Regions from separate parts of the Bacillus sp. VA15 genome, predicted to be linked through region 2. Evidence: riboswitches for the same ligand, from Rfam matches in the RefSeq annotation. Region 2 holds a riboswitch; each other region holds the start of a gene.
The links. Region 2 has a riboswitch for S-adenosylmethionine ahead of metK (methionine adenosyltransferase). Riboswitches for the same ligand answer to the same signal wherever they lie in the genome.
Positions count from the first base shown of each region.

Region 1: another riboswitch for S-adenosylmethionine. It lies ahead of metI (cystathionine gamma-synthase/O-acetylhomoserine thiolyase); the one in region 2 lies ahead of metK (methionine adenosyltransferase).
Region 3: another riboswitch for S-adenosylmethionine. It lies ahead of mtnW (2,3-diketo-5-methylthiopentyl-1-phosphate enolase); the one in region 2 lies ahead of metK (methionine adenosyltransferase).

Region 1 covers NZ_JBVQPQ010000002.1:758,544-769,404, forward strand. The annotation lists gene AC0DBE_RS08870 (DUF819 family protein) at 1-1,061, shown strand, start outside; gene AC0DBE_RS08875 (GNAT family N-acetyltransferase) at 1,132-1,674, shown strand; gene metC (cystathionine beta-lyase) at 1,707-2,879, opposite strand; gene metI (cystathionine gamma-synthase/O-acetylhomoserine thiolyase) at 2,872-3,993, opposite strand; SAM riboswitch class I at 4,062-4,185, opposite strand; gene AC0DBE_RS08890 (esterase family protein) at 4,353-5,075, shown strand; gene AC0DBE_RS08895 (YjcG family protein) at 5,112-5,627, shown strand; gene AC0DBE_RS08900 (GNAT family N-acetyltransferase) at 5,632-6,054, shown strand; gene AC0DBE_RS08905 (hypothetical protein) at 6,128-6,382, opposite strand; gene AC0DBE_RS08910 (ATP-dependent helicase) at 6,502-8,781, shown strand; gene spoVIF (sporulation-specific transcription regulator SpoVIF) at 8,854-9,108, opposite strand; gene AC0DBE_RS08920 (YjcZ family sporulation protein) at 9,241-9,399, opposite strand; gene AC0DBE_RS08925 (hypothetical protein) at 9,481-9,687, opposite strand; gene yjcA (sporulation protein YjcA) at 9,966-10,322, opposite strand; gene cotV (spore coat protein CotV) at 10,484-10,861, shown strand, end outside.
Region 2 covers NZ_JBVQPQ010000001.1:2,816-13,676, forward strand. The annotation lists gene AC0DBE_RS00020 (alpha/beta hydrolase family protein) at 65-838, shown strand; gene AC0DBE_RS00025 (DUF2584 domain-containing protein) at 890-1,132, shown strand; gene pckA (phosphoenolpyruvate carboxykinase (ATP)) at 1,171-2,754, opposite strand; SAM riboswitch class I at 2,952-3,090, shown strand; gene metK (methionine adenosyltransferase) at 3,258-4,460, shown strand; gene asnB (asparagine synthase (glutamine-hydrolyzing)) at 4,609-6,507, shown strand; gene alaP (alanine permease AlaP) at 6,644-8,035, shown strand; gene AC0DBE_RS00050 (gamma carbonic anhydrase) at 8,295-8,810, opposite strand; gene ytpA (phospholipase YtpA) at 8,859-9,638, shown strand; gene tbcS (tetraprenyl-beta-curcumene synthase) at 9,659-10,765, shown strand; gene mnmM (tRNA 5-(aminomethyl)-2-thiouridylate-methyltransferase MnmM) at 10,755-10,861, opposite strand, start outside.
Region 3 covers NZ_JBVQPQ010000002.1:573,061-583,921, reverse strand. The annotation lists gene AC0DBE_RS07870 (carbon-nitrogen family hydrolase) at 1-413, opposite strand, end outside; gene mtnE (methionine-glutamine aminotransferase) at 508-1,701, shown strand; SAM riboswitch class I at 1,743-1,843, shown strand; gene mtnW (2,3-diketo-5-methylthiopentyl-1-phosphate enolase) at 1,927-3,144, shown strand; gene mtnX (2-hydroxy-3-keto-5-methylthiopentenyl-1-phosphate phosphatase) at 3,141-3,848, shown strand; gene AC0DBE_RS07850 (methylthioribulose 1-phosphate dehydratase) at 3,806-4,435, shown strand; gene mtnD (acireductone dioxygenase) at 4,450-4,986, shown strand; gene AC0DBE_RS07840 (YkvA family protein) at 5,026-5,346, opposite strand; gene spo0E (aspartyl-phosphate phosphatase Spo0E) at 5,549-5,806, shown strand; gene AC0DBE_RS07830 (hypothetical protein) at 5,892-6,323, shown strand; gene kinD (sporulation kinase KinD) at 6,351-7,871, opposite strand; gene mhqR (MarR family transcriptional regulator MhqR) at 8,064-8,501, shown strand; gene motB (flagellar motor protein MotB) at 8,540-9,325, opposite strand; gene motA (flagellar motor stator protein MotA) at 9,297-10,109, opposite strand; gene clpE (ATP-dependent protease ATP-binding subunit ClpE) at 10,498-10,861, opposite strand, start outside.

The DNA.
Region 1 (10,861 bases), on a different contig from region 2:
TTTTAGGTGCTATGGTGTTTACAAATATAGGAGTGCTTCCTGTTGAGTCGCCTGTGTATGATACTGTGTGGGCTTATGTGGTGCCCCTGGCGATTCCCCTTTTGCTGTTTCAGATCAATGTGCGGCAGATTTTTAAGGAAAGCAGGCGTTTGCTGTTTATTTTTCTGATTAGCTCTGCTGGCACTGTGCTTGGGAGCGTTCTCTCTTTTTTTCTTTTCAAACAGCATATTCCTTATCTCGATAAAATCGGCGGGATGATCAGCGCCTCATATATCGGCGGCGGGATCAACTTTGCGGCGATGGCAGCAAAATTTGAGACACCGGGGGAATATGTGTCAGCTACCGTTGTGGCTGATAATGTTATGATGGCGCTTTTGTTTTTTATATTAATCAGCATTCCTGCAGTTAAATGGTTTCAGCGGCATTATGCTATGCCGTTTGAAGAAAAAGTAAAAGCCGATGGAAAGAGCGGAAACAGTGCAGAAAGCTATTGGAAACGGAAGGACATTTCCTTAAAGGATATCGCTTTTAATGCTGGTGCTGCTTTTGCGCTTGTTGCAGTTAGTGTGAAGATTTCCGGCTTTTTTAAAAGCCTTTTTTCTCATCCCCTTTTGACCGGAACGCTTGGCGATCAGTATCTGATGCTCACGTCTTTAACTGTTTTTATCATTTTTCTATTCCCGCGTTTTTTTGAAAGGCTTAATGGATCTCAAGAGCTTGGAACCTTTTTGATATATTTGTTTTTTGTGGTGATCGGCATTCCTGCAGATCTGCGCTTAATCGTTACCAATGCGCCTTTTATTCTATTATTTGTGTTTATCATTGCGATTAGCAATTTAACTGTTTCCTTAGCCGTCGGAAAATTGTTCCGCGTGCGGCTTGAAGAAATTCTGCTCGCTGTCAACGCTGCTGTCGGGGGGCCTACGACCGCAGCTGCGATGGCAATTGCCAAGGGATGGCGGGAGCTTGTCGCCCCGATCATGCTTGTCGGTACGCTCGGCTACTTAATTGGGAACTATGTCGGCACCTTTATGGGAAACTGGTTTTCTTCTTTCTTATAAAAAGGATTTTTACACTTTCCTCAGAATAATGTAAGAGGAATGCTGACATGAGAACGGAGAGATCACTGATATGTTAAAAGGAAAAAACATCTATGTAAGACCTTTAGAAGTAAAGGATGCGGAAGAAAATCTGCGGCTGCAAAGCGAAAACCAGGATTTCTTTGAACAGTTCTCCATGATACGCGCAGACGATTACTATACGGTTGAGGGGCAAAGAAAAAGAATAGCAGAGTATCAGCAAAGACTGGAGGAAGATGAAGAGTATCATTTTGGCATTTTCGCTGCGTCAGACAATACATTAATCGGGACGGTTTCGCTCTTTCAAATCATTCGCGGGGCGCTGCAAACTGCGTTCATCGGGTATTTTTTAGACAAAGCCCATAATGGAAAGGGCCTTATGACAGAGACCGTCAAATTGATTGTTGATTTTGCGTTTCACGAATTGAAACTGCACCGTATTGAAGCCGGTGTGATGCCCCGCAACCTCGGGTCCATGCGTGTATTGGAAAAAGCGGGATTTCATAAAGAGGGCATCGCCCGAAAAAATGTGAAAATCAACGGCGTTTGGGAGGATCATCAAGTCCTCGCGATTCTGAATCCTGATGATGAATAACAAAAGAAGCCGGGGCCATCCCCGGCTTCTTTTTATCGAACCGCCACTGGCGCAATTTCTTTCAGCGCTTGTGCGAAATCACGTTCTAAATCGTCTGCATGTTCGACTCCCACGCTAAGACGGAGCAGGCCGTCTGTGATGCCGCGTTTTTCACGCTCTTCCTTAGGCATTGCCGCGTGAGACATCGTTGCCGGATAAGACAAAATCGATTCCACGGCGCCGAGGCTTACAGCAAAGACCGGAAGTGATACATTCTCTACTAATTTCTTAACGGCCTCTTTGCTTTCAAGCTCAAAAGATAGCACGGCGCCCGCTCCCGTTGACTGGCTTTTATGGATTTCAGCGCCCGGATGATCAGCCAGCCCCGGATAATACACGCGCTTCACCGCCGGATGCTTCTGGAAAAATTCCGCAAGCCGCTCAGCTGTTTGACTTGCTTTTTCTAAACGGACCTGCAATGTTTTTAATCCGCGCAGCACAAGCCAGCAATCTTGCACGCCAAGGACGGCGCCGAACGAGTTTTGCAGCTTATACAGCTGCTTCCCAAGCTCTTCATCCTTTACAGCAGCCAGGCCTGAGAGCACATCACTGTGTCCGCTCAAGAACTTTGTTGCACTGTGAAGCACAATATCCACACCGAGATCAAGCGGACGCTGCAGTGCAGGTGTCATGAATGTATTGTCCAGAAAGGTCAAACAGCCGTTTTCTTTTGCAAGCTGAACAACCGCTTTAATATCAGTAATCCCAAGTGTCGGATTTGACGGTGTCTCCATATAAATGACCTTTGTATTCGGCTTGATATTCCGCGCCACTTCGTTACTATCCGTCATATCAACAAACGTGTGCTCAATGCCAAACCGGGTCAGCACCTCTGTTACCATGCGGAAGGTTCCGCCATATACATCTTCTGTCACAAGAACGTGGTCACCCTGTGACAGCAATAAAAATGCTGTTGAGATCGCAGCCATGCCTGAACTGAAAGCAAATCCTCTCGTTCCGCCTTCCAGTGCGGCAATTGTTTCTTCGAGTGCTGTTCTTGTCGGCGTTCCTGAGCGGCTGTAATCATATGCGCCAAACTCTTCAAATGAAGATTGGTGAAAAGTTGATGCGTGCTGGATCGGTACACTGACCGCTCCTGTTGTGCCGTCTGTTTTAAATGGATTGTGCACGAGCTGGGTTTCCAGCGTCCAATTGTGATTACTCAAATGAAACAGCTCCCTCTTTGACCTGACATAACGCCTGTTTTAAGTCTTCTTTTAAATCTTCCGCATGTTCAATTCCGACTGAAAAACGCAGCAAGCGATTGCAGACTCCGTTTGCGATGCGGATTTCTTCAGGAATATCCATGTGCGTCTGTGTGGCAGGGTATGTAATAAAGCTCTCCACCCCGCCGAGGCTTTCTGCAAAACAAATGGTCTTCAGCGCTTTTAAAAATGGATTGACCCACTCTTCTTTCTGCAGACGGAAGGACAGCATGCCGCCTTTTCCGGGATATAGTACATCAGAAATTTCTTCCTGCTCTTCTAAAAACGCCGCAAGCTCCTGCGCGTTTGCCTGATGCTGGCGCATTCTGAGGCTCAGCGTCTTCATTCCTCTCATCAGAAGCCACGAATCAAACGGAGGCAGGACGGCGCCGATCGCATTTTGGTGTTGAAACATTTCCTCACCAAGCTGCTCATCCTTTACAACGACAAGTCCCGCAAGCAGGTCGTTATGCCCGCCTAAATACTTGGTTGCACTGTGAATCACAATGTCGGCTCCCAGCTCAAGCGGCCTTTGCAAGACCGGTGTATAAAATGTATTATCAACGATCAGCAGAAGACCGTACTCTTTTGTGATCCGGGCGATCTTTTCAATGTCCGCCTCCTGCATGAGCGGATTTGTCGGTGTTTCCACAAACACCGCTTTTGTATTCGGCGTAATCTTAGAGCGTAAACAGTCCTCATCGCTGAAATCATCGTAATGAAAGGTCAATCCATATTTTTTCCATTCGTTTTCAAACAGACGATATGTGCCGCCATATAGGTCCGATGAAACGATCAGTTCATCTCCGCTTTTAAACAGCGCCATAATCGTTTGGATGGCAGCCATTCCCGAACTGAAGGCAAGCCCTCTCGCTCCGTTTTCTAAGCTGGCGATCGCGTCCTCAACAAGCTGGCGTGTCGGATTTTTTGTGCGGACATAATCAAATCCGGTAGATTCTCCGATTCCTCTGTGGCGGTATGCTGTTGATAAATAAATAGGAGGACTCACTGTTCCCGTTACTTCGTCGCTTCGGTTTCCAATTTGGGCTAATTTCGTTTCAACGTGCTGTGACATATAGCTGACACCTTCCCTTTTCAAAATAAAAAACCCCTTCCTCATAAGAAGAAGGGGTTTAACGCTTCTTCTTATCTTCCAAGCATAAAAAACGCTTGCTGGATTTAGCACCTTGGCGTTTTGCACATAATGCAAAACAAGCCGGTTGCTGAGGTTTCTAAGGGCCAGTCCCTCCACCTCTCACGATAAGAAATATCGATTTCAATTTTCTGATTGTTTTATATTAGCGCAATTTGCAGTTTATTTCAACACTTTTTTCTTCGAGTTCCGAACAGTTTAAAGAGAGAAATTTCTAATAATTCATGGTACAATAATGGAAAACAGCAAGAAAGTCTAGTGATGTCCTGGAGGAATGCATTATGGCACCGAAAAACGGCACAGTGCAAGAAAAGAAATTCTTTTCAAAAGAGCTTAACGAGGAAATGACATTGCTCGTTTATCTGCCGTCCAACTACTCCCCGCTTTATAAATACCATGTCATTATCGCGCAGGACGGCCACGATTATTTCAGGCTGGGGAGAATCGGCAGACAGGTCGAAGAATTGCTGTCCAAGCGAGAAATAGACCGGAGCATTATTATCGGTGTTCCTTATAAGGATGTAAAAGAGCGCAGAAAAACCTATCATCCGGAAGGCTCAAAATTTTCGGCGTATAAACGGTTCATCGCCCATGAGCTCGTTCCGTTTGCGGATGACGAGTATCCAACCTATCAAGTCGGCTACGGTCGGACGCTGATCGGTGATTCTCTCGGAGCGACCGTTTCTCTTATGACAGCGCTTGATTATCCGAATATGTTCGGAAACATCATCATGCAGTCTCCCTATGTTGACAAACATGTATTGGGAGCTGTGAAACAGTCAGACGATATCAAACACCTCTCTATTTATCACCAAATCGGAACAAAAGAAACTGACGTCCACACGACAGACGGAAACATTCTGGACTTTACAGAACCGAATCAGGAGCTGAAACAGCTGCTGGAGGAGAAGCTTTCCGATTATTATTTTGAATCATTTGACGGAGATCACAAATGGACATACTGGCAGCCGCTCATCACGCCGGCGCTGAAAAAAATGCTTTGATATTCTATCATACTTTATTTCCAGGAGGGACATAATATGAAATACGGAATCGTTTTATTTCCATCAAAAAAACTCCAAGACCTTGCGAACTCTTACAGAAAGCGCTATGATCCGAGCTATTCCCTGATCCCGCCCCATTTGACGCTGAGAGCATCGTTTGAATGTAAAGAGGAGAAAGCGGATCAGCTTGTATCACATCTGAGAAACATCGCAAAGGAGTCCCATCCGATCGTTCTCAAAATGACAAAATACAGCTCATTTGCGCCTGTCAATAATGTCATTTACATCAAAGCAGAGCCGACGGAAGAATTAAAAACACTCAATGAAAAATTATACACCGGTGTGTTGGCTGGTGAACAGGAATATAATTTCGTTCCGCATGTGACGGTCGGCCAAAATCTTTCCGACGATGAGCATTCAGATGTGCTGGGACAATTAAAAATGCAGGAAGTGTCGCATGAAGAAATCGTTGATCGTTTCCACTTGCTTTACCAGCTAGAAAACGGATCGTGGACAGTATATGAAACCTTCTTGCTAGGCGGAGGAGAATAATCGTTTGGAAGCAGTTATCGCAAAAAATGAAGAACAAATGAAAGATGCATTTTATGTAAGAAAAGAAGTCTTTGTCAAAGAACAAAACGTACCTGCTGAAGAAGAAATTGACGAACTTGAAAATGAGTCGGAGCATATCGTCGTGTATGACGGCGGAAAGCCTGTCGGCGCCGGAAGATGGCGTATGAAGGACGGCTACGGCAAGTTAGAGCGGATTTGCGTATTGAAAAGCCACCGCTCCTCCGGTGTCGGCGGCATCATTATGAAGGCACTCGAAAAAGCGGCGGCAGACGGCGGCGCTTCCGGTTTCATTTTAAACGCGCAAACGCAGGCTGTGCCGTTTTACAAGAAACACGGGTATCGCGTGCTTTCTGAAAAAAAATTTCTCGATGCCGGCATTCCCCACTTACAAATGATTAAAGACTAAACAGCATCCGGGTCTATTGAGATCCGGATTTTTTCCGCACATAAAAAACCGTTCTCTTGATGTGAACGGTTTTTTATACATATCGATTAATATAAGTGCCCATTCCTTTTTCTCGCAATCTCTTATAAAGAGAGCGCTTACGTTTTGTCTCGTTTACTTTTCTTTCAGCGGCCGTTTGATTCTCCTGCTGCTTTTCAAGTTCCTTGTATACCCGCTGAAACGAGACATAGTTGATTTTTTCGGTTCCGGCGTAATCCTGCTTATGTCCAATCGTTCTATTTGCATATTGAGCGTATTGCTGGTTCTGAATTTGACCTGCATATATCATACGATACCCACCCTTCTGCTGTCTCTTTTCCCTTAAACTTACTTTTTGAAACACGTTTCTTTTGATATGATAGTCTTTGTCTGTAATGAACACCTTTTTTTGATTGGGAGGATCCCTGTTTGAAATGCGCCCGACTGAATGATCGAACTATACATTTACATACATATTCGAGAGAACATTACCAATTCCTCTTTGAAGAAGGAATAAAAGGACATTTATTTTGTTCTCATTGCGGAAAACCCGTTTTGTTAAGGCTCAATATCACCGATCCGCCGGAGTTTATCCACCGCCAGCCAGGCCATTTTCCGGCATGTGAGGAAGCCTGCGAAACGAAACCCGCTAAAGAGGAGAAAAAAGAAGACGATCAGGAATCCGGTGTCTTTCGTTTGCCCAAGGGAAAAGCGATCGCTGCTGAATCGTCTTCAGCTGTCACTGAATGGAAGCGGCCGAGAAGCATTAAACCCGGAACACCATTTGTTCAAAAAACAATAGAACCTGATACGAATCTATTTCCGTCTGTCGGCTTGAACACGGATCAGCTGAAAGCTGTCACGGAAACGGAAGGCCCACTGCTAGTGCTTGCAGGTGCGGGAAGCGGGAAAACACGGGTGCTAACGGCTCGCGCCGCCCACATGATTGAACACTTAGACATACCGCCGGAAAACATGCTGCTTGTCACCTTTACGACAAAAGCCGTCGCCGAAATGAAAGAGCGTATGGCGAAGCAGTACGGATTACAGCCTGCAAAAGTGAGAAGACTTGTCACCGGAACATTCCACAGCTTGTTTTATAAGATTTTGTATCACTATGATTCTGCTAAATGGAACGGCGAGCATCTGCTGAAAATGGAGTGGCAGCGGGAACAATATATCAAAAAAGCACTCTATGAAGAAGGTATAGATGAGAAGGATTTCCCTGTTGATCAGGCCCTGCAGCAGATTGGTTTCTGGAAAAACACTTATGTGCCGAATGAACGCATCCCTTTACAAGATGAGTGGGAAAAACAAGTCTATCGATTATATGAACATTATGAACGCCAGAAAAAAGAGCACAACCAATTTGATTTTGATGACATGGCTTCAGCCTGCTATGAATTGTTTATCGATCGGCCGGATCTTCTGGAACAATATCAATCTCGGTTTACTTATATCTTAATTGATGAGTTTCAGGACATTAACCCGGTTCAATATAAAATCATGCAAATGCTGGCAAGCCCGGAGCAAAACCTGTGCTGCGTCGGTGACGATGACCAGTCTATCTACGCATTCCGCGGAAGCAATCCGTCTTTTATTCTTGATTTTCAAAAGGATTACCCTGGAGCGAAGACGATCTATTTAACCGCGAACTACAGGTCTACGCACCCGATCGTCTCCAGTGCTGATATCGTCGTGAAAAAGAACAAAAACAGGTATGCCAAAATGCTTGAAGCGGCGCGAGATGACGTCCAGGTCCCTGTGCTGTTTTATCCTTATGACGAAGAGGAAGAAGCAACAATGGTCGTTTCCGATATCAAAGAAAAAATTCAAAACGGGGCAAGACCTGAAGACTTTGCAGTTCTCTACCGCACAAACAGCGGAGGCCGTGCTATATACGAAAGACTTCATCATTCGTCAATTCCATATACAGCAGACCGCGGCGTCCAATCGTTTTACAGCAGACGGATCGTCCGCCAGATTCTCGCATACTTGTACGCCAGCCAAAATGAGGATGACACTGAGGCGATTAAGCACTTGCTGCCAGCCTTGTTCTTAAAACAGTCCGCTTTGAACACGCTGAAGGCGCTCTCGATTACCGAGGACTGCTCCATGATTAAAGCGCTGGCCAAACTGTCTGATCTAAAGCCATTCCAGCTGGACAAAATCAAGAAGATCGTACCGTTTTTCGCAAGCCTCCGCACAATGAAGCCGGTGGAAGCGATCACCTTTGCAGAAGGAAAAATGGGCTTCTCCGAGTATTTAAAAAAACGGGGCAATGAGAGCAACAAGCTGGAAAAAGGATCCGATGACCTGCGTGACATCAAGGTCGTCGCCAAGAAGTTCAAAACGATTCCTGATTTTCTCGCCCACGTAGACCATATGAGAGCCGCTGAGAAAAACAAAACGGATGAAAATGGCGTTCAGCTGATGACCATTCACCGGTCAAAAGGGCTTGAATTCAAAACCGTCTACGTGTTAGGCACGGTAGATGGCTCGATTCCGCACGATTTCTCATTAGAAACAGCGAGAAAAGGAGATGAAGCTCCTCTTGAGGAAGAAAGACGCCTTTTATATGTCGCCATGACCCGGGCCAAACAGCATTTATATTTGTCTTGTCCCGCAAACAGGCGCGGCAAAACGGCCCACCGTTCAAGATTTTTATATCCTCTTTTACAGCAAGCAAGACATCCCTTGCATAACTAACAGTCCGGCAGTGATCTGCCGGGTTTTTTCTATAAAAAAGGCCCGCTGAAATGAGTCAGCCAGGCCCTCTGCTTATTTATTATCCAACATTTTAGAAATCGTACCAAAATCAAGCTTTTCTTTTCCGCTTGTAATGGACTGAACAATCTTATCTTCTAATTCTTTCGGCACGCGTCTGTTTGCCAGCTGCGCTACGCGCTTAATGACACTGCGGACTGTGTTTTCGTCTTTAAAATTGGCGTTTTGAAGGGATCCGGCAAGATTCATGACATCCTGCATATTGACACCTGTTTTCTTTTCGATGTTCTTAAAAAATTGATTATCCATAATACGCCTCCTTTTGGCGGAGTGATACGGTATTGTATGAATACCCATTGTTCAATGTGCTTTTTCCAAAAATAAAAAATGAACACAAGGCAAGGAAGTACGGGACATCACCCGTACTTCCCTCAATAAACCTTAGAAGTTATAAAAAGATGCACCCACGATGATAAGGAGAATGAACAATACGACTAAAAGAACAAATGTTGAACCATAGCCGCCGCCGTAACCGCCAGCATAACCGCCGCCATAGCCGCAGCCGCCGTAGCCTCCTCCGAATCCGTATCCAAAGCCCATAGATAAGCACCTCCTTTACTCTCTATACACTATGTGTGCAGCCTTAATCGGCTTGGATATTCGCATAGGGCGTTTGCGGATTTATGATTGTTCGTACTGAGCCTTGTGTTTTTTGAGCAAGGCTTCAGTTTTTTCAGCCAGTTCTTCAATCTCCTCTTCAAACGCCAAACCGGCTCCATCAAATGCATCCAAGTCTTTTCTGATACTGCTCATAGTGTCTTCATGCTCTTTTTGCTTTTGTTCGTGAGCTTCATATCTCCCGTCAATCCATTTTTCAAACTCATTCACTGGCATCCCCCCACTCATGATATATGCTGAGTGAGACCGCTCCGTTAAAAACAAAAAACCGGAAATCTCCGGTTTCTTTGCCAGGTTATTGAGGTTTTTTCTTTTTCTTTCCGCACCCGCAGCCTTTCTTTTTGATCTTTTTTGATTGAGACGATGAATCCGTATATGGAGTTTTTTGGGAAGGTTTATTGATTTGATTCATTATGGTCCCTTCCTTTCCTTATGTCATATATGCTACTTTATGCGGATGCTAGTGAAAAGTTGCTGGTGGGAACGCCTCATTCCTGCAGCCATTTTGATACAAGTGTTTCAATAATACCGGCAAGACCGGCGATCGCCAGCAGCAAAATCAGCCACTGGGCAATTTGCGGGATTAATGCCTGGCATAAAATCAAAAAGCCGGCGCACCACACGCCTGTGCACCAATAGCAGCTCAGCAATTCACCAATAAACGCCCTTACCCCCGTTCCCTTAATCACGATATACGTTTCAATGTTCCCGTCTGCATTCTTTTCCTCCTTCTCTTCATGAAACAGGCTGCGAAGCGGCGCCATAATCGTGTCAAACACCAGCAGCCGAGCGAGCCGAAAGACCGCAAGCGAAAGAAGAACAATTGTCAGCCCATTAATAACCACTTGTTCACTCCTTTTCCCAATCATGATCCCTTTCACATATATGCCAAAACCCTATTCTTCATGAATTGTATCTTGTCCGGCGGAAAATTGGTTATTTTTATTATTCCGCTCTGCACCCCATTTGCATTATATAGAGTATGGATAAGAAAGGAGTGAAGGTTATGTCGTTTGAAGAAGAAGTTGAATCCCTGCACCCTGCAATATTTGAGCAATTATCAAGCGAATTCGAACAGCAGATCGAAGTCATTGATTGCGAAAATATCACAATAGATACATCACATATAACATCTGCCCTTTCTATACAAGCCTTTGTGACAACCATGATTATCCTGGCGACTCAGCTCGTCATCGCCGACGAGGATTTGGCTGACGCAGTGGCAAGTGAAATTCTTATTCTGGATAACTCCCAAATCAAAAAAAGAACCATTATTAAAATTATCAACAGCCGAAACATCACAATTACTTTGTCTGCCGACGAGATAATAACCTTTGTACAAATCTTGCTTCAGGTGTTAAACAGCATTCTCAATGAACTTGAC
Region 2 (10,861 bases):
TAGTCAGGTTCTCAGGATGTAATTTTGGAGTAAGGAAAGCATATAGAAAAAGGAGGCGGCTGCTTTGATTGTTGAGAAAAGAAGATTTCCGTCGCCAAGCCAGCAGGTGCGTCTGTATACGATCTGCTATCTTTCAAATGGCTTACGGGTAAAGGGGCTTTTGGCTGAGCCGGCGGCACCGGGACAATATGACGGATTTTTATATTTGCGCGGCGGGATTAAAAGCGTGGGCATGGTTCGGCCTGGCCGGATTATCCAGTTTGCATCCCAAGGGTTTGTTGTGTTTGCTCCTTTTTACAGAGGGAATCAAGGAGGAGAGGGCAACGAGGATTTTGCCGGAGAAGACAGAGAGGATGCTTTTTCCGCTTTTCGCCTGCTTCAGCAGCATCCAAATGTTAAGAAGGACAGAATTCATATCTTCGGTTTTTCCCGCGGCGGAATTATGGGAATGCTCACTGCGATTGAAATGGGCCGGCATGCAGCTTCATTCGTTTCCTGGGGAGGCGTCAGTGATATGATCCTTACATATGAGGAGCGGCAGGATTTGCGGCGAATGATGAAAAGAGTCATCGGCGGAACACCGAAAAAGGTGCCTGAGGAATACAAATGGAGAACACCGTTTGACCAAGTAAACAAAATTCAGGCACCCGTGCTATTAATCCATGGAGAAAAAGACCGAAATGTTTCGATTCAGCATTCCTATTTATTTGAAGAGAAGCTAAAACAGCTGCATAAGCCGGTGGAGACATGGTATTACAGTACATTCACACATTATTTCCCGCCAAAAGAAAACCGGCGTATCGTGCGGCAGCTCACGCAATGGATGAAAAACCGCTGACGGTGAAATATGTTATGATAAAGAAAAAAGAGAACGAAAGGGGATTTCACTTTGGGAATGCCTGTTGAATTTAATACACTGATTGTGACAAAAGGACAAGAAGTTCGAATAGATGAAAATATATTCACATTAGAGAAAGACGGATACCGTGTGTATCCGATGGAGATTCCGATGGATGTGCGCAAAACAAAGTTCGGCGAAAAGTCAGGCACAGCTGAAGTGCAGAAACTTCAATGGGAAGACGGCCGGACCATCATTACGTACAAGCTGACTTCTTTGCATTCTGTCAATTAAAACAAGCCAAGAGCGTAATTGCTCTTGGCTTTTGCTTTTTAAACGAGAGGGCCGCCTGCCTGTGCAATGGCATCTGTATGTGCGAACTTTTTAAAATTCTCTTTGAATTCATTTGCGAGGTAGACAGCCTTATCTCTGTATTCTTCCTTGTTGCTCCACGTGTTTTCAGGCTGAAGAATATGATCTGGAACGCCAGGAACATGGACCGGAATATGCAGGCCGAAAATATCGTCAGTCATCATTTCTGCATCCTCTAATTTGCCTTCAATCGCTGCTTTGACCATCGCTCTCGTGTAAGAAAGCTTCATGCGCTCGCCTGTACCGTAGCCGCCGCCGGTCCAGCCGGTATTGACCAAGAAAACGTCTGCGCCGTGTTCATCGATCTTTTTGCCGAGCATTTCAGCATAGACGTGAGCAGGAAGCGGCAGGAACGGTGAGCCGAAGCATGTGGAAAACGTCGTCTCAGGAGATGTCACACCGCGTTCGGTTCCGGCAAGCTTGCTCGTATAACCGCTCAAGAAATGATACATCGCCTGCTCCTTCGTCAGTTTGCTGATCGGAGGAAGGACTCCGAATGCATCAGCCGTCAAAAATACAATTGCTGAAGGGTGGCCTGCCATGCTTGGTGTCACGATGTTGTCAATCATATGAATTGGGTAAGCCGCACGCGTGTTTTCGGTATAGAATGAATCATCATAATTGGCTTCACGTGTATCTTCATCCACAACAACATTTTCGAGAACAGACCCGAAGCGGATCGCGTTAAAGATCTGAGGCTCCTTTTCTTCGCTTAAATGAATACACTTGGCGTAGCATCCGCCTTCAATATTAAAGACGCCTGTGTCAGACCAGCCGTGTTCATCATCGCCGATCAGTTTGCGGTCAGCATCTGCTGAAAGGGTGGTCTTGCCTGTTCCAGACAGCCCGAAGAAAAGGGCAACGTCGCCTTTTTCACCGACATTGGCAGAGCAATGCATGGATAAAATATCTCTTTCAGGGAGCAGGAAATTCATAATGGAGAAGATGGACTTCTTCATTTCTCCGGCATACTCTGTTCCGCCGATTAAAATCGTCCGCTTTTCGAAAGAGACAATAATAAAGGTTTCGGAATGTGTGCCGTCTGTTTTTGGATCCGCTTTGAAATGCGGAGCAGAAAGAATGGTAAACGGCTGTTCAACTGTTTTCTTATCATTGCCTTCCGGGCGGATAAACAGCTGTCTTGCGAATAAATTGTGCCATGCGAACTCATTTACGACGGTGATCGGCAGTCTGTATTTTTCATCTGCGCCGGCAAATCCTTCGAAAACAAACAGCTCATCTCGCTGTTTCAGATAGCTGACAACCTTCGTGTACAGCCGCTCAAACGCTTCTTCTGAAATCGGCTGATTCACCGTCCCCCAATCGATCTTATTTTTCGTGCTTTCTTCCTCCACGATAAATTTGTCTTTAGGTGAGCGTCCTGTATAAGCGCCTGTTGTCGCCCGAACAGCACCCGTGGAAGTTAAAATGCCTTCGTTCCGGGAGAGTACTTTTTCTGTAAGCTGTGCTGCTGATAAATTATGACGCACATTTGGGCTTGTTAATAAGGCTTGTAAATCAGCGGTTAAATCAACTGAGTTCATATGAAACCTTCCTTTATCGTTTTTTGTGTTTTGCTAATTGTGAATTAGTATAACATATATTTTCAAATAGTCTATACTATTTATTGTTTTTTGTGTGTGCGTTTTCCAATGTTTTCCCTCGATATAGGTGCCTATTTCTTCTGAATCATATTGACATTGCAAACCCTTTTACGATAAGATATTTCATTGAGCGGATACTCTTATCCCGAGCTGGCGGAGGGACAGGCCCTATGAAGCCCAGCAACCGGTTTCTCTGTTATTTATTATGTTCAACTGTGTGAGACAACCAAGGTGCTAACCTGTTGCAAGGTTGTATGATTCCTTGAGCGATAAGAGTGAAAGGCACAAAGACCAAACCCTTTCCTCGATGGAAAAGGTTTTTTTATTTCATAAATATGCCAATTAACATTCTCTAATATAACGTTACATTGTATAAGAGGGAGCGAGTTCCGTATCATATATACAAGGTCTTTCGGGAGGCCTTGTGCAGGAGGAAGCAAATCATGAGTAAAAATCGTCGTTTATTTACATCAGAATCTGTTACGGAGGGGCATCCGGATAAAATCTGTGACCAGATTTCTGACAGCATTTTAGATGAAATTTTAAAGAAAGACCCTAACGCGCGTGTTGCTTGTGAGACGTCTGTGACAACTGGTTTGGTGCTTGTCAGCGGAGAGATCACAACATCTACGTATGTTGACATTCCGAAAACGGTTCGCCAAACCATTAAAGAAATCGGATACACACGTGCGAAATACGGATTTGATGCGGAAACTTGTGCGGTTTTAACATCAATTGACGAGCAGTCTGCTGATATTGCAATGGGTGTAGACCAAGCGCTTGAAGCCCGTGAAGGCACAATGAGCGACGAAGAAATTGAAGCGATCGGTGCGGGTGACCAAGGTTTAATGTTCGGTTACGCGTGCAACGAAACGAAAGAGCTTATGCCTCTTCCAATTTCACTTGCTCATAAATTAGCCCGCCGCCTGAGTGAAGTCCGTAAAGAAGATATTCTTCCATACCTTCGCCCTGACGGCAAAACACAGGTAACGGTTGAGTACGATGAAAATAACAAACCTGTCCGCATTGACGCGATTGTTATTTCAACTCAGCACCACCCTGAAATTACGCTTGAGCAAATCCAGCGCAACATTAAAGAACATGTTATCAATCCGGTTGTTCCTGAAGAGCTGATTGATGAAGAAACAAAATATTTCATCAACCCTACAGGACGTTTCGTTATCGGAGGCCCTCAAGGGGATGCGGGACTTACAGGACGCAAAATCATCGTTGATACTTACGGCGGCTATGCACGCCACGGCGGAGGAGCGTTCTCAGGTAAGGATGCAACGAAGGTAGACCGTTCTGCGGCTTATGCAGCAAGATACGTTGCGAAAAACATCGTTGCGGCTGAGCTTGCTGATTCTTGCGAAGTACAGCTTGCTTACGCGATTGGTGTTGCACAGCCTGTATCAATCTCAATCAACACATTCGGTTCCGGTAAAGCTTCTGAGGAAAAACTGATTGAAGTTGTTCGCAATAACTTTGATTTACGACCTGCCGGCATTATCAAAATGCTTGATTTACGCCGTCCGATCTACAAACAAACTGCTGCGTACGGCCACTTTGGACGCCACGATGTTGATCTTCCGTGGGAACGTACAGACAAAGCTGAGCAGCTGCGTAAAGAAGCGTTAGGAGAATAACTTTATAGCCGCTTACTGGTTAAGCGGCTTTCCCTTTTTCACGTTGTATTCATGTTTATTTTTTTACATAACCGTGAAACCAAATACTATTCACAGCGTCTATAAATAGGGGTTCAATGATGACAATTTTAATTATGGAGGCAATACTATGTGTGGATTTGTCGGGGTTTTTAACAAGCATCCGTTAGCTCAAACCGCTGATCAAGAAGAACTAATCAAACAAATGAACCAAATGATCGTTCACCGCGGTCCTGACAGTGATGGATATTTCCATGATGAGCACGTTGGATTCGGATTCAGACGGCTCAGCATTATTGATGTAGAAAATGGCGGACAGCCTTTATCATATGAAGATGAAACATATTGGATTATTTTTAACGGAGAAATCTATAACTATATTGAACTGAGAGAAGAACTTGAAGCAAAGGGGTATACATTCAACACGGATTCGGACACAGAGGTTCTTCTTGCGACTTACCGTCACTACAAAGAAGAAGCGGCGTCCAAACTCCGCGGTATGTTTGCCTTTCTGATTTGGAATAAAAACGATCATGTGCTTTATGGAGCAAGAGATCCATTCGGCATTAAACCGTTGTACTACACAACGATCAATGATCAGGTTTATTTTGCCTCAGAGAGAAAAAGTTTAATGGTTGCTCAGAATGATATTGAAATAGATAAAGAGGCATTGCAGCAGTACATGTCTTTCCAATTCGTTCCTGAACCAAACACGCTTGATGCCAATGTGAAAAAAGTAGAGCCGGGTTCACAGTTCACAATCCGCCCGGACGGCGATATCACATTCAAAACGTATTTCAAAGCGAACTTTAAGCCAGTTCAGACTGAAGAAGACAAGCTTGTGAAAGAAGTCAGAGACGCGATCTATGACTCTGTAAACGTTCATATGAGAAGTGACGTTCCTGTCGGTTCATTCCTGTCTGGCGGAATTGATTCTTCCTTTATTGTATCCGTTGCGAAGGAATTTCATCCAAGCTTAAAAACATTCTCTGTCGGATTTGAACAGCAGGGCTTTAGTGAAGTCGATGTAGCGAAAGAAACTGCAGCGGCACTTGGCATTGAAAATATCAGTAAAGTCATTTCGCCTGAGGAATACATGAACGAGCTTCCGAAGATCGTATGGCATTTTGATGATCCGCTTGCTGATCCTGCAGCGATTCCGTTGTACTTTGTTGCAAAAGAAGCGAAAAAACATGTAACGGTTGCTTTATCAGGTGAAGGTGCGGATGAGCTCTTCGGCGGATATAACATTTACCGTGAGCCGCTTTCGCTTAAACCGTTTGAACGCATTCCGTCAGGCCTGAAAAAGATGCTTCTGCACGTTGCGGCTGTTATGCCTGAAGGTATGAGAGGAAAGAGCCTGCTTGAGCGCGGTTGTACTCCGCTTCAGGATCGTTATATCGGTAACGCGAAAATTTTCGAGGAATCTGTTAAAAAACAGCTGCTGAAGCATTATAATCCGAATCTTTCATATCGTGATGTGACAAAAACTTACTTTACAGAAAGCAGCTCATACAGCGATATCAACAAAATGCAGTATGTCGATATCCATACTTGGATGCGCGGCGATATTTTGTTAAAAGCGGATAAAATGACGATGGCGAATTCTTTGGAACTGCGTGTGCCGTTCTTGGATAAAGTCGTATTTGACGTCGCTTCAAAAATTCCTGATGAGCTGAAAACGAAGAACGGCACGACGAAGTATCTTCTTCGCAAAGCCGCTGAAGGAATTGTGCCTGAGCACGTATTAAACCGCAAAAAGCTTGGTTTCCCTGTACCGATCCGTCATTGGCTGAAAAACGAAATGAACGAATGGGTGCGGAACATGATTCAGGAAAGCCAAACGGATGCTTATATCCACAAGGATTATGTTCTTCAGCTTCTTGAAGACCATTGTGCGGACAAGGCTGATAACAGCCGTAAAATATGGACTGTACTGATCTTTATGATCTGGCACAGCATCAATATCGAAAAACGGTATATGCCTGAAGAGCTGAGCCATCAGCCTAAAGAAGTCATCTTTGTGTAACAGACAACAAGGCTTTCGATTCGTCGAAAGCCTTGTTATTATCCTTTTATTTCTCCATCATCATTGATTTACCCAATCCACACGAAAAATTCAGAAAAATAATTTATTGATATTTTTTTCTAGGGGAGAAGAAAGCATGCAAAAACAAAAACAAGAGCTGCACCGCGGACTCGAAGAAAGGCATATTTCTTTAATGTCTTTAGGGGCTGCTATAGGAGTGGGATTGTTCCTCGGCTCCGCATCAGCTATTCAATTAGCAGGGCCGGGTATTTTGGGAGCGTATGCCATAAGCGGCCTGGTCATGTTTTTTATTATGAGAGCGCTTGGAGAAATGGCCATTCAAAAACCGGTCGCTGGCTCCTTCAGTCGCTATGCCCGTGATTATTTGGGACCGCTTGCAGGTTATTTAACAGGGTGGAACTACTGGTTTTTATGGGTTGTCACCTGTATGGCTGAAATCACTGCTGTCGGGATTTATATGGGGTACTGGTTTCCGGACGTGCCAAACTGGATTTGGGCATTATCGGCGCTGGTCATTATGACGGGTGTTAATTTTTTGGCTGTCAAAGCTTACGGAGAGCTGGAATTTTGGTTCGCTTTGATTAAAATTGTTGCAATCTTATCAATGATTGCTGTCGGTTTATTGATGATCATCGCAGGGGTCGGCAATGGAGGCATTGCAACCGGAATCAGCAACTTGTGGAACAACGGAGGATTTTTCCCACATGGAATAAAAGGGGTTTTATTGTCACTTCAAATGGTGATGTTCGCCTATTTAGGGATTGAAATGATCGGGGTGACGGCTGGTGAAGTGAAAAACCCGCAAAAATCGTTGGCCAAAGCAATTGATACGGTATTTTGGCGTATTTTGATTTTTTATGTAGGCGCTTTATTTGTCATTATGTCTATTTACCCATGGCAGGAAATTGGCTCACAAGGAAGCCCGTTTGTCCTCACATTTGAAAAAGTGGGCATTCCATCGGCAGCAGGCATCATTAACTTTGTCGTCTTGACGGCTGCGCTGTCTTCATGCAACAGCGGCATTTTCAGCACAGGGCGGATGCTGTTTAACTTAGCGGAGCAGGGTGAGGCACCACAAGCATACGGGCAGCTGACGAAAGGAGGCATCCCGGGTAAAGCTGTTCTGGCTTCAGCGGGCGCTTTATTAGTCGGAGTGTTGTTAAACTATGTTGTACCTGCAAAGGTGTTTACTTGGGTCACAAGCATTGCAACATTCGGAGCGATTTGGACGTGGGCGATTATTTTGCTTTCTCAAATTAGATACCGGAAAAGCTTGCGGCCGGAAGAAAAGAAACACTTAAAATACAAAATGCCTTTCTTTCCGTTTACGTCTTATGTATCTTTGGCATTTTTAGCATTTGTCGTTATTCTTATGGCTTACAGTCCCGATACAAGGGTAGCCGTGATTGTCGGGCCGATTTGGTTTCTTATCTTACTTGCCGTGTATTATGGAAAAGGTTTTCATAAGAAAAATGCGGCTGCTGCCAACGAACGAAATATCAGCTGACCAAAAGAGCTCCCAGCGGGCTCTTTTTGTGTGTGGTCATAGAAAATAGAGAATAGGAAAGAATAGGAATATGTTTTTTTGCAGAAGTAGCTTACAGTTGCGGAACAAGTTTTATGATAAGATAAAAGTCATACGTTTGATGCCGTATGTGAACGTTCTATGGAGAAATCAAAACCCGAACTGTCATGACGTCCGGGTAAACAATGGTTATTGCTTTCAAACATAATTTGAAAAATGGTAAAGTAAGACGAAGCAGGTCTTATGTTTGTTGAAGTGATTTATAGTATTGGCCCTTTGCTACATATTCCGACCGTATTCTTTGCATATCTTGTCGGTCTTCTTCGGTCAAAGGGCGGATGACTTTTGCAGGACGGCCAAAAGCGAGATGGCCAGGCGGAATGATCTTTCCCGGCGGGACAAGACTGCCGGCACCAATAAAGGCGCCTTCGCCAATTTCGGCTCCGTCTAAGATGATTGAGCCCATACCAATTAAGGCGTTCTTGCGGATAACAGCGCTATGAAGTGTAACCTGATGGCCTATCGTGGCGTCATCTTCAATGAGAAGCGTCCGGTTCGGGCTTTGATGGAGGCAGCTTAAATCTTGGATATTGACTCTGTTTCCGATTCTAGTCGGCGCGACATCTCCCCTTATGACAACAGAAAACCAAATGCTGGACTGTTCTCCGATAACGACATCACCGGTAATGGTTGCATTATCAGCTACAAAGGCTGTTGGGTGGATATCTGGCATGTGTTCCTTATAAGGGTAGATCATAGTATTCATCCTTCTTTCTCTATTTAAATTTCGTATGAGGTGAAGAGCATGTGGACCTGGAAAGCAGACAGACCTGTCGCCGTGATTGTGATGATTCACGGGGCAAGTGAATATCACGGACGATATAAATGGCTGATTGAAATGTGGAGATCTTCGGGTTATCACGTTGTCATGGGCGACTTGCCGGGTCAAGGGACAACCACAAGGGCCAGAGGTCATATTCGCTCATTTCAAGAATACATTGATGAAGTAGATACTTGGATAGATAAAGCACGAACCTTTGAGCTGCCGGTTTTTCTTCTCGGTCACAGCATGGGCGGCCTGGTCGCGATTGAATGGTTTAAACAGCAAAGAAATCCCCGTATTACGGGAATTATTTTATCATCACCGTGTCTCGGACTGCAAATTAAAGTCAATAAAGCGCTTGACCTTGCATCCAGAGGCCTGAATGTCATCGCTCCGTCGCTTAAAGTTGATTCGGGATTATCAATTGATATGGCGACGCGTAATGAGGACGTCATCGAGGCCGACCAAAATGACTCGTTATACGTCAGGAAAGTTTCTGTCAGATGGTACAGAGAGCTTTTAAAAACTATTGAGTCAGCGATGGTGCCGACAGATGCGTTTTTACGAGTGCCGCTTCTTGTGATGCAGGCCGGTGACGATAAGCTTGTTGACAAAACGATGGTCATTAAGTGGTTTTCAGGTGTAGCTTCCCATAATAAAGCGTACAGAGAGTGGGAAGGGCTTTATCATGAAATATTTAATGAACCCGAAAGAGAAGATGTCTTTAAAGCAGCAAGAGCGTTTACTGATCAATATATTTGAACTAGTTGGGGGTGCATGTGTTGACAGTACCAGAACATCCTTTTGGACTGATGGCAAAAGTATATCGAGATATATTTCCGCTCGTTCATCAAGAGCTGGACATTTGGAAGCAAAAATCAGAATCAATTTATAACAGTGAATTAAAAGCACAGGCAACCGCAAGTATTCGAGACAAAACGTTCCACTGTGAGGGCGGCGGCATACTGGCCTTATTGTCAGGCAATCAAAAGCAGAAATGCGTCGAGTTTATCATCGCGTATCAAACGATCAGTGATTATCTGGACAATCTGTGCGACCGCAGCACCTCACTTGACCCGCAGGATTTTCGGATGCTCCACACCTCAATGCAGGACGCACTGACAGTGGGAGCGGAACCGCAAAATTATTATCAATTCAGAGAAGAACAGGATGACAGCGGATATTTGCATGAGCTGGTCAAAACGTGCCAGCGTGTTCTTGGTTCAATTGAGCACTACGACATGATTAAACCTTATCTGCTTGAACTGTGCGGCTATTATTGCGATTTGCAGGTGCATAAGCACGTCATTGAGCATGAGCGTGTTCCGCGACTTGAGAAGTGGTTTACTCAATATGAATCTGAGCTGCCTGAGAAGATGGAATGGTATGAATTTTCAGCCTGTGCAGGCTCTACGTTAGGCATATTCTGTCTTGTTGCGTATTCGTTCCAGCCTGATTTCACAGAAAACACCGCTAAAAAAATCCGCAATAGTTATTTTCCTTACATACAAGGTCTTCACATTCTGCTTGATTATTTGATTGATCAAGAGGAGGACTTGCTGGAAGGGGACTTAAATTTCTGCTCGTATTACGAGTCGCATGAAGAAATGATGAAGCGGCTTGAACACTTTATCCAAAAAGCCGACGAACATTTACAAGGCATTCCGCATGAAAACTTCCATCGTTTAATCAATCGCGGCTTGCTGGGCGTTTATTTGTCAGATGATAAAGTGGCTGGCCAAAAGGAAATAGGCCGGCTCGCGAAGAAGCTGATCAAAGCAAGCGGAAAAACCTCCTTTTTCTTTTATATAAACGGCAGAGCCTACCGGAAATTTCAAAAAATGGGCTGGATGAAAAACTCAAAGAAAAAAGCTCAAATCATTTGCTGATTTGAGCTTTTTTTTCGATGGCGACAATAAATGGCGGGTCATTTTGTTGATTGATAAATCCGTATGTTAAAACACGGGCGGCTTGCTGATCCAAGT
Region 3 (10,861 bases), on a different contig from region 2:
ACGCCATCAAGCTCAAAGTATCCGTCTTCGGAACCGGCTGATAAATACACATGCTCATCCATCAGCTGAAAAAGATGGGCTTTTCGATACTCTTTAATGATTTGTCCTTCCTTATCCGCGATGTACATTGTATTATAAACATCAGAATCATTTCTGACTGCGACCGATCCGGCGACAATATGAACGCCATGTTTTTTTGCTGTTTTCTTCAGCCAGCTCTGAGCAGAATGCCCGTCTTCATCAGCGAGCTTATCAAGGTTGGCCAAGTCATATCCAGTTGTCCATAATTCAGGAAGAACAAGAACATCAGCATGTTTGCTTTCTTTTTCAATCAAAAATTCAGCCTTTTTTATATTTTCCGAAGGTTTACCGTATGAAATATCAAATTGAAGACAAGATATCGTCCATTTCATCTTTTTAACACCCCAAATTTTTCTTTACTTTTTTCATTTAACCATATATGATGATGGACTATCATTTCAAGATTTTTTTAGAAGGTGAGAATAGATGAAATTTGAACAGTCTCATGTATTGAAAGAATTGCCTAAACAATTCTTCGCTTCTCTGGTGCAGAAAGTGAACCGAAAGCTCGCAGAAGGACACGACGTCATCAATCTCGGACAGGGAAATCCGGATCAGCCGACTCCGGAACATATCGTCGAGGAAATGAAACGAGCCGTTGCGGATCCTGAAAATCATAAATACTCGTCTTTTCGCGGCTCATACAGTCTGAAATCAGCCGCTGCAGCATTTTATAAACGAGAATACGGTATCGATCTTGACGCGGAAACTGAAGTCGCTGTATTATTCGGCGGGAAAGCCGGTCTGGTCGAGCTCCCGCAATGCTTGTTGAATCCGGGTGATACGATTTTAGTTCCGGATCCGGGCTATCCTGATTACTGGTCAGGTGTCACACTCGCGAAAGCGAATATGGAAATGATGCCGCTCGTAAAGGACAGGGCGTTTCTTCCTGATTACAGCAGCATCGCGGCTGAAGTAAGGGAACAGGCGAAATTGATGTATTTGAATTATCCGAATAATCCGACGGGAGCTGTTGCTACCTCCGAGTTTTTTGAAGAAACAGTGAGTTTTGCGAAAGAAAACGGGATCTGTGTCGTTCATGATTTTGCTTACGGCGCTGTAGGATTTGACGGCTGCAAGCCGTTAAGCTTTTTGCAGACTGAAGGTGCGAAGGATATCGGAATTGAAATTTATACGCTGTCAAAAACGTATAACATGGCAGGGTGGCGGGTCGGCTTTGCTGTCGGAAACGCTTCGGTCATTGAAGCGATCAATCTTTATCAAGACCATATGTTTGTCAGTCTTTTCAGAGCGACTCAGGAGGCTGCAGCGGAAGCACTGCTAGCTGATCAGACGTGTGTGGCGGAGCAAAATGCCCGATATGAGAGCAGGCGAAACGCTTGGATTGCGGCATGCCGGGAAATCGGCTGGGATGTGACAGCTCCGGCAGGTTCATTTTTTGCCTGGCTGCCTGTGCCTGAAGGCTATACTTCCGAGCAGTTCTCAGACCTTTTGCTGGAAAAAGCGAATGTGGCGGTTGCGGCTGGAAACGGCTTCGGTGAATATGGCGAGGGCTATGTCAGAGTCGGACTGCTGACAAGTGAAGAAAGACTCAAAGAAGCCGCTTATCGAATTGGGAAACTGAACCTGTTTACCCAAAAAAGCATTGACAAGATCTGATAACGATGGGATAATTCAAAATAATTTATAAAATCTATATTTTCTTATCAAGAGCAGGCAGAGGGACGAGCCCGATGAAGCCCGGCAACCGACTTATAAAGCACGGTGCTAATTCTTGCAGCTGGCGGCTGAGAGATAAGATTCGGACGAGAAACGAAACCTCTTTAGACGCGATTGCTGTTTGAAGAGGTTTTTTTATATGGATGAAATGAAAGGAGCTCTGGCATGAGTGAGTTATTAGCAACATATCTCCTGACCGAACCGGGAGCCGATACAGAGAAAAAAGCAGAACAAATCGCAACAGGATTGACAGTAGGCTCATGGACAGATCTGCCCCTTGTAAAACAGGAGCAAATGCAAAAGCACAAGGGGCGGGTGATAAAGGTCGAGGAAAGAGAGGGAACTCCTGCATCAGGGAAACAAGCGGTGATCACAATTGCCTATCCTGAAATCAATTTCTCTCAGGATATTCCGGCTTTGCTGACAACAGTGTTTGGCAAGCTGTCGCTGGACGGAAAAATCAAATTACTCGATCTTCACTTCTCTGAAGCATTTAAGCGCACGCTGCCGGGACCGAAGTTTGGCGTATACGGCATCCGGAAGCTGCTGGGAGAGTTTGAGAGACCGCTGTTAATGAGCATTTTTAAAGGGGTTATCGGAAGGGACCTGAGTGATATTAAAGAACAGCTCAGGCAGCAGGCGCTTGGCGGAGTTGATTTGATTAAGGACGATGAAATTTTCTTTGAGACAGGTCTGGCGCCTTTTGAAACAAGAATTACAGAAGGAAAGCAAATATTGAAAGAAACGTATGAGCAAACCGGGCATAAAACGCTGTATGCGGTCAATTTGACTGGACGTACGGCTGATCTGAAAGACAAAGCGAGACGCGCTGCCGAATTAGGAGCAGATGCGCTTTTGTTTAATGTCTTCGCTTACGGCTTGGACGTCATGCAAAGCCTAGCGGAAGATCCCGAAATCGCAATCCCGATTATGGCACATCCAGCTGTCAGCGGGGCGTTTACGTCTTCTCCGTTCTACGGATTTTCTCATGCTCTTTTGCTCGGAAAATTGAACCGGTATTGCGGTGCTGACTTCAGTCTCTTCCCATCTCCATACGGTTCGGTTGCGCTTCCAAAAGAAGATGCGCTGGCGATTCACGAAGAATGTGTAAGAGAGGATGCCTTTAACCAAACATTTGCTGTTCCGTCAGCAGGCATTCATCCCGGTATGGTTCCGCTTTTAATGCGGGATTTCGGCATAGATCATATTATTAACGCCGGGGGAGGCGTACACGGACATCCGAACGGCGCCCAAGGCGGGGGCAAAGCGTTCAGAGCCATAATTGATGCGGTCTTAGAAGCCCAGCCGATTGATGAAAAAGCCGAACAATGCAAGGATCTAAAGCTTGCCCTTGATAAATGGGGAAAGGTTGAAGCTGTATGACGACTCGAAAGCCTTTAATTATTTGTGATTTTGACGGAACCATCACGATGAACGACAACATTATAAGCATCATGAAAACATTTGCTCCGCCGGAGTGGACGGCATTAAAAGACGGCGTGCTGTCCAAAACGCTGTCGATCAAGGAAGGTGTCGGACGGATGTTCGGCCTTCTGCCAAGCAGTTTAAAAGAAGAGATTACAAGATTTGTATTGGAAGATGCAAAAATCAGGGAAGGCTTTCGGGAATTTGTAGCGTTTGTCAAGGAGCATGAGATTCCGTTTTATGTCGTAAGCGGAGGAATGGACTTTTTTGTATATCCATTGCTTGAAGGCATTGTGGAGAAAGACCATATTTATTGCAACCATGCTTCATTTGACAATGACTATATTCATATTGACTGGCCCCATTCTTGCAAAGGGACTTGCAGCAATCAATGCGGGTGCTGCAAGCCGTCAGTGATACATGAACTCGCTGAACCGAACCAATATATCATCATGATCGGTGATTCGGTTACAGATGTAGAGGCAGCAAAGCTGTCTGATCTTTGTTTTGCAAGGGATTATTTATTAAACGAATGCCGGGAGCAGAACCTGAATCATCTCCCGTATCAAGATTTTTATGAGATAAGAAAAGATATTGAGAATGTAACGGAGGTACAGGAATGGCTGCAAAACAAGAACGCTGGAGAGAACTCGCTGAAGTAAAACGAGAATTGGCTGAACGAGATTGGTTTCCGGCGACTAGCGGCAATCTGTCTATTAAAGTTTCTGATGAGCCTTTAACATTTCTCGTCACTGCAAGCGGAAAAGATAAACGCAAAGAGACGGATGAAGATTTTCTGCTGGTGGATCAGTATGGAGAGCCTGCCGAAAGCGGGCATTCTCTGAAACCGTCAGCGGAAACGCTTTTGCACACACATTTGTACAATAAAACCAATGCCGGATGCTGCCTGCATGTCCATACGGTAAACAATAATGTGATCTCAGAGCTATACGGAGATCAAAAGAAAATCACATTCAGAGGCCAGGAAATAATAAAGGCGCTCGGCCTGTGGGAAGAGAATGCAGAAGTGACCATTCCGATCATTGAAAATCCGGCTCATATTCCGACGCTCGCGGCACTGTTTGCCGAAGAGATTTCAGAAGATTCAGGAGCTGTTCTGATCCGAAATCACGGTATTACCGCTTGGGGAAGAACAGCATTTGAAGCAAAAAGAGTGCTTGAAGCATATGAATTTTTGTTCAGCTACCATTTGAAATTGAAAACACTCCAGCACCAGCTGGTTAAATAAAAGGAGGAACTGAAATGGCAACAATTCGAATTCATGATGAGGCAAATACAACGATTGAAAATCAAGAGGAAGTAGCAAGCTTTCTGGACAGTCAAGAGGTTATTTATGAGCAATGGGATATCGCGAAGCTCCCGGAACAGCTTTCAGAGAAATATGATCTGACAGAAGAAGATAAACAGCAAATCCTTGATACCTTTGAAACTGAAATTAAAGATATCTCAGCCCGCCGAGGCTACAAAGCACAGGATGTTATTTCTTTGTCAGACAGCAATCCGAAACTTGATGAACTGCTTGAGAACTTTAAAAGAGAGCATCACCACACAGACGATGAGGTCCGTTTTATCGTAAGCGGACACGGCATTTTTGTCATTCAGGGCAAGGATGGCACGTTTTTTGATGTCCGTTTAAACCCTGGAGATTTAATCTCCGTGCCTGAAAATATCCGCCATTATTTCACACTTCAGGAGGATCGCAAAGTTGTCGCGGTGAGAATCTTTGTCACAACAGAAGGCTGGGTTCCAATTTATGAAAAAGACAGCGTGAATCAATAAGCAGGAAAAGCCCCGTTCGAAGAACGGGGCTTTTTATATTTATTGCAAACGCCACTTTTCATATTGTGACATTTCTTTTTTAATCAGCATCCAAATCAAACCTAAAACAGCTGCATCGTCAATGATCCCAAGACCGAGTATAACATCTGGAATGACATCGAGCGGCATGGCGATATATAAGATGGCAGCAGTTAGAAGAAAAAGTGTTTTAACCTGAGAACGTGGATAGTCGCCGTTTCTCCAATCGCGAAGCATTTGAAAAAAAACAGTAATGTGCTGGATACATTTTTTTCGGTTTTTCCTTTTTAACATCGCTTTTCCGCCTGCCGCTCCGAGCATCATTGCTTTCTTTTTCTTCATCGGGCATCCCTCCTGCCTGGCGGTGTGTTTAAGATATTCTTCATCTGGGTATTGTTCTTCTAATCCTATCAATATATCTATTATACCTGAAAAAATAACTTATTTAATGAAAATATGTTTACAAATAAAGTATAATCTGTAATAATGCACAATAACCCAATCAAACTTGTTTCCTATTTCTTAGCGGCGAGGGGTGAAGTGAATGGGCGGTTCTTCTGAACAAGAAAGATTGTTGGTGTCTATTGATGAAAAAAGAAAGTTAATGATAGATGCCGCTAGAAAGCAGGGATTTACAGGGCATGACACGATCAGACACAGTCAGGAGCTGGATTGTTTAATAAATGAATATCACCAGCTCATGCAAGAAAACGAACATTCTCAAGGGATTCAAGGCCTTGTAAAGAAATTAGGCTTGTGGCCCCGCAGAGATGTTATGCCAGCATATGATGCAAATAAATAGCGGCGCTGTCAAATGCATATATAAAGAGAGAGCTTTTCAGAAGCGCTCTTTTTTTCTGGAAAAATTCATATGAAAGAGGGAACTGATGAAAGAACTGGCGATTCTCATTACTGAAATGGTCAATCAATTTCATGATGCTTTTATCTCATTATGCGGAATGTTTGGCATTCATTTAACCGACAAAGAGATGCATTTTTGGGTGATCGGCATTTTTGGCATAATCTTTTTCGGCGTCACTCACGCTGTGTTTTCATGGCTTTCTAAATGGAGCATGACAGCCTTGTCCTTTATCTATACCGTTACAGTGATCATTGTTATCGTATTTGCGATTGAAATTCAGCAAAAAGTGACGGGGAGAGGGAACATGGAGTTTTTAGATGCCACGGAAGGGTTAAAGGGTTTTTTAGTATTCTTTATGTTTTTTTTGCTTCTGAAATTGCTGTTCCGCTTCATCAAAATACTTTTTTCTGGCAGAACAGCAAGCAAGTCGACTGGCAATCCACGGTCACGAAGATAAAAAACCCTCCTGACACGGTCAGGGGGGCTATGAAGCGGATACGGGGAGGGTGATCGTCACCTCTGTGCCTCTTCGCACTTCACTTTCGATATGAATAGAGCCACCGTACATCAGAACGATCCGTTTACATACGACAAGGCCGAGACCGGTTCCTTTTTCTTTAGAAGTAACAAAGGGAAGGAAGATATGATCCAGCATTTCCTGAGAAATCCCTTCACCGTTATCCACAACTTTGATAATGGCCTTTTTATCCAAAGCTCCCACTGAGATCGTCAGTTTGCCTCCTTCAGGCATTGACTCGAGGCCATTTTTTGCTACATTTAAAATCACTTGTTTAATATGATCTTTGGTGCATTTTACGAGCAAAGGCTGCTCAGTTAAATACTGTAATTCGACTTCAACATTGTATAGGTTGCCCTCAGAATAGATGATCGGCATAATTTCACCGATAATATCCTGGAGCGAGTTCAGCTCCCATTTTTCAGCTGTCGGCTTGCCGAGAACGAGAAACTCACTCACAATTTGATTAATGCGCTTTATCTCTTGTTCGATAATGGAGAAGTAAAGCTGATCTTCTTCACCTTTATATTTCTTTTGCAACAGCTGAATAAAGCCGCTTATGCCGGTGAGCGGGTTACGGATTTCATGGGCTGTGCTGGCAGCAAGCGTTCCGATCAGCTCTAATTTTTGCGCCTCATTTTCTGAGCGCTCCAGCTGTGTCTGCCGCTTCAGCAAATAATACAGCACGAGAATAAAAAGGATATTCAGCAGAACAATACTACATGAAAGCGGAAGCACAAGGCTTTTCGTCAGTTCTTCTATTGTAACCGGGTTCGGATATACTTTCATATTCCAGCTGATATCATCCAGATATCCGCTGACAGGTTTCTGATCTATTGCATGTGAGGCCTGTCCGCTCGTAAAAATTATTTTTCCGTCTTGATTCACAACTTCAATATAAACATCAGGGCTAAGTAAGTTAATGAGATTTTTCAGATAATCAATTTGAATAGCTGCGACGAGATAATTTGTCACATTTCGTTTTGAGTCCAAAACAGGGACACAAATTGTAAAAATCGGCTGGCCTGTAATTCTGCTCGAATAACTATCTGAAATGACTGTCTTTTTTGTTTCCTTCGCTTTTGTAAAAAAAGATCTGTCGGCCAGGTTTACTTTCATTTTTAACTCTGTTGTGCTTGCGGTGACGTCTCCTTTGGCATTTAGAAAATAGAGACCGGAAAATCTCGGCTCTGAATCAAAGGTTTTTTCCAAAATCGACTGCATTTTCTTTATATCAACCGGTCTGTCGATGGCGATGGACAAGGAAGTCATTCTCGCCTCTGTTTCTCCGATTAAATAATTGATTTTGTTGCGGTGAAGGTTCAGCATTACACTCGCTTCTTGCTTATGTTCTGCAGCTATAGTATCTTTTTCTTTTTCATATACGAAAAAGCTGATGACGATTGCCGGAATCACGACCAGTATAATATAAAGTTTGACTCTCCCGCAGGCGCCTTTTAGTATTTTCAATTTGCATCGCTCCAACATACACCTGATTAGAGGTATTATATCATTGTTTCTTCTTCTTTAATAAGAAAAAATAACCAAAAAAATTAGAAAAAGATGTTGAGCAGCTTATAATATAAAAAAGAAGAGAAATATTGGAAAGATTTTTATTGACATTTCGGTCTTTGTTTATTAATGTTTCTCTGTAACGGTTTCTAAAAGGATGATTGAGACATGACAGAAAAATCACTGAAGTTATTTATCGTGCTGTCGCGCGCGTATCGGTCCATTAACGATCATATGAATAAGCATATTCATAAGCATGGACTAAACCCGACTGAATTTGCTGTGCTAGAGCTGTTGTACCATAAAGGCGATCAGCCGCTGCAGCAGATAGGAGATAAAATTCTCTTGGCTAGCGGGAGCATCACATACGTTGTAGATAAGCTGGAACAAAAAGAACTCCTCATTCGGAAAGCGTCTCCTACAGACAGACGTGTGACATTTGCACAAATTACTGAAAAAGGCATCGGTCTTTTGAATGATATTTTTCCTGATCACGCTGCTGAAATTGATGAAATGATCAGCGTATTAAGCGAAGAAGAGGTAGAGATGTGCACGGAAATGTTAAAAAGAGTAGGATTAAACGCAAAACAGTTTCATAATAAGTAAAAAAAGGAAGCCTGATATGTCACAGGCTTCCTTTTTAACTATTTTTCATTTGTTTCCGCTGCGCCTCTCGGCAAGATGAGAACTTCAACACGCCGGTTTTTGCTTCGGCCTTCCGCTGTTTTGTTGGAAGCAACCGGTTTATACTCACCATACCCCTTGGCACTGAATACTTTTGCATCGAGCTTAGGGTTTTCAATCAGTAGCCCCATAAAGTTTACCGCTCTCATGACGCTTAAATGCCAGTTTGATTGGAATTCAGAATTTTTAATTGGCATATTATCAGTATGTCCGCTAATAATGATATTTCTTGGCGGATTAATCACAAGAAGATTTGAAATCTCTTTTGCAAGCGGAACATCTTCCTTACGGATGGTCGCTTTCCCAGAATCAAAGAAGATACTGTCTTTAATCGTAATCAGAAGGCCTTCACTAGTCATCTTCGTTTCCAGCTGATGTTCCAGCTTTTTATCTTTGATGAACTTTTCCACCTGGCTCTTCACATTTTCAAGTTCTTTTTGATCAGCGGCTTTTTCTTTTTCTTTCTTGTTTTTCGCTTTCTCTTCTTTATCCTTTTCAACTTCATCGATTCCGTCTGACTCGTTTTCTGGAGGGGTGACACTGGAGTAGTCCATTACGCCGGTGCCACCTGTAAAGACTTCATTAAATGATTTTGAAAGCATCTGAAACTTAGCTGCGTCAATCGAGCTGCTCGCGTACAGCACAATAAATAATGCCAGGAGAAGAGTAAGGATGTCGGCGTAAGGGACGAGCCATGATTCATCAACGTGTTCGTCCTCATGCTTCTTCTTCTTTTTTCTCGCCATTTTGCGCCTCTCCTTGTTCTGCAAATTTCAAGCGGTCCTTCGCAGGAAGATACATTAAAAGCTTTTGTTCGATGACTTTCGGTGCCTGTCCTTCTAAAACGGATAAAACACCTTCAATCATGACCTCACGCAGTTTTACTTCTTGTTTTGATTTGCGTTTTAATTTATTTGCGAAAGGATGCCATAATACATATCCCGTAAAGATACCGAGAAGGGTGGCGACAAAGGCTGCACTGATAGCGTGTCCAAGCTCATCTGTGTTGTCCATATGAGAGAGGGCGGCAATCAGTCCGATTACAGCGCCTAGTACTCCAAGTGTCGGCGCGTACGTTCCCGCCTGCGTAAAAATAGCGGCTCCGGCTTGGTGCCTGTCCTCCATCGCTTCGACTTCCTCTGTCATGATATCTCTGATAAATTCCGCACTTTGCCCGTCAACAGCCATGCTGAGCCCGTTTTTCAGGAAAGCGTCATCTACATCCTCAATGCTTGCTTCTAAAGCAAGCAGGCCTTCGCGGCGTGCAAGCTGGGCCCATTCAGAGAACATAGGAATGAGCTCCTCTATCGTCAGCTGTTTGTTTTCTTTAAATAACACTCGGAACAGCGCAGGCACTTTTTTAATTTCTTTTGTTGGGAACGCAATAACGACTGCTGAGATTGTCCCGGCGATAATAATTAAAATGGCAGCTGGGTTTGCAAGCGCACTGAAACTGACGCCTTTCAGAACCATCCCCACGCTCAATGCCACAAAAGCAAGAATAATACCTATTAACGAAGTTTTATCCATAGTTTTCACCAAATCCTTTTTTACTAGCTTGTCTATGGTTAATATCGGTTTTGGTGCCCGGAACTTTAGGGACATTGTGAATTTGTTCATGAAATATTCAAGGAAGAGGCATAGAAGGGAGAAATAAACAAAAACGGGCCTTTCAAAATTGAAAAGCCCGAGAGTTTAGCGGTATTGAATTTGGCAGTTTGTTTGCAAGCTGTCCTTCAGACGGTTTTCATATAATAATAGAAATAAATATTCACTGTATATAAACATGTTCCATCCCTCCTTAAGAAAAGTGTAAAGGATGAAGGGAAGTAACGCTTCGGGGGAAGGAACGGTATTTTCTCAGTAAAGAGTATGAATCCGCAAAAAAGCGGCTTCCTAAATAGGAAACCGCTGATTATTATTTCGCTTGCACTTTGATTGTATGATCTTCTGCAGTGACGTGAAAACTTGTGATCTCGCTATTGTCAAGCAGCAGATCGGTCATTTTATCCTCAATCCATTCTTGGATGGTTCTTCTGAGCGGACGTGCGCCGAATGATGGGTGGTAGCCCAGCTCAGCGATTATTTCTTTCGCTTCGGCTGTCACATTCAAGCTGATGCCGCGTTCTGACAATGTTTCTTCAAGTTCTCCAAGCAGCAGGCTGACGATTTTGACCAAATGTTCTTTTTCCAGTGAGCGGAACTCAATAATGCTGTCAAAACGGTTGAGGAACTCAGGTTTAAAGAACATGCTCAGTGAATCAATCAATGTTTGTTCTTCG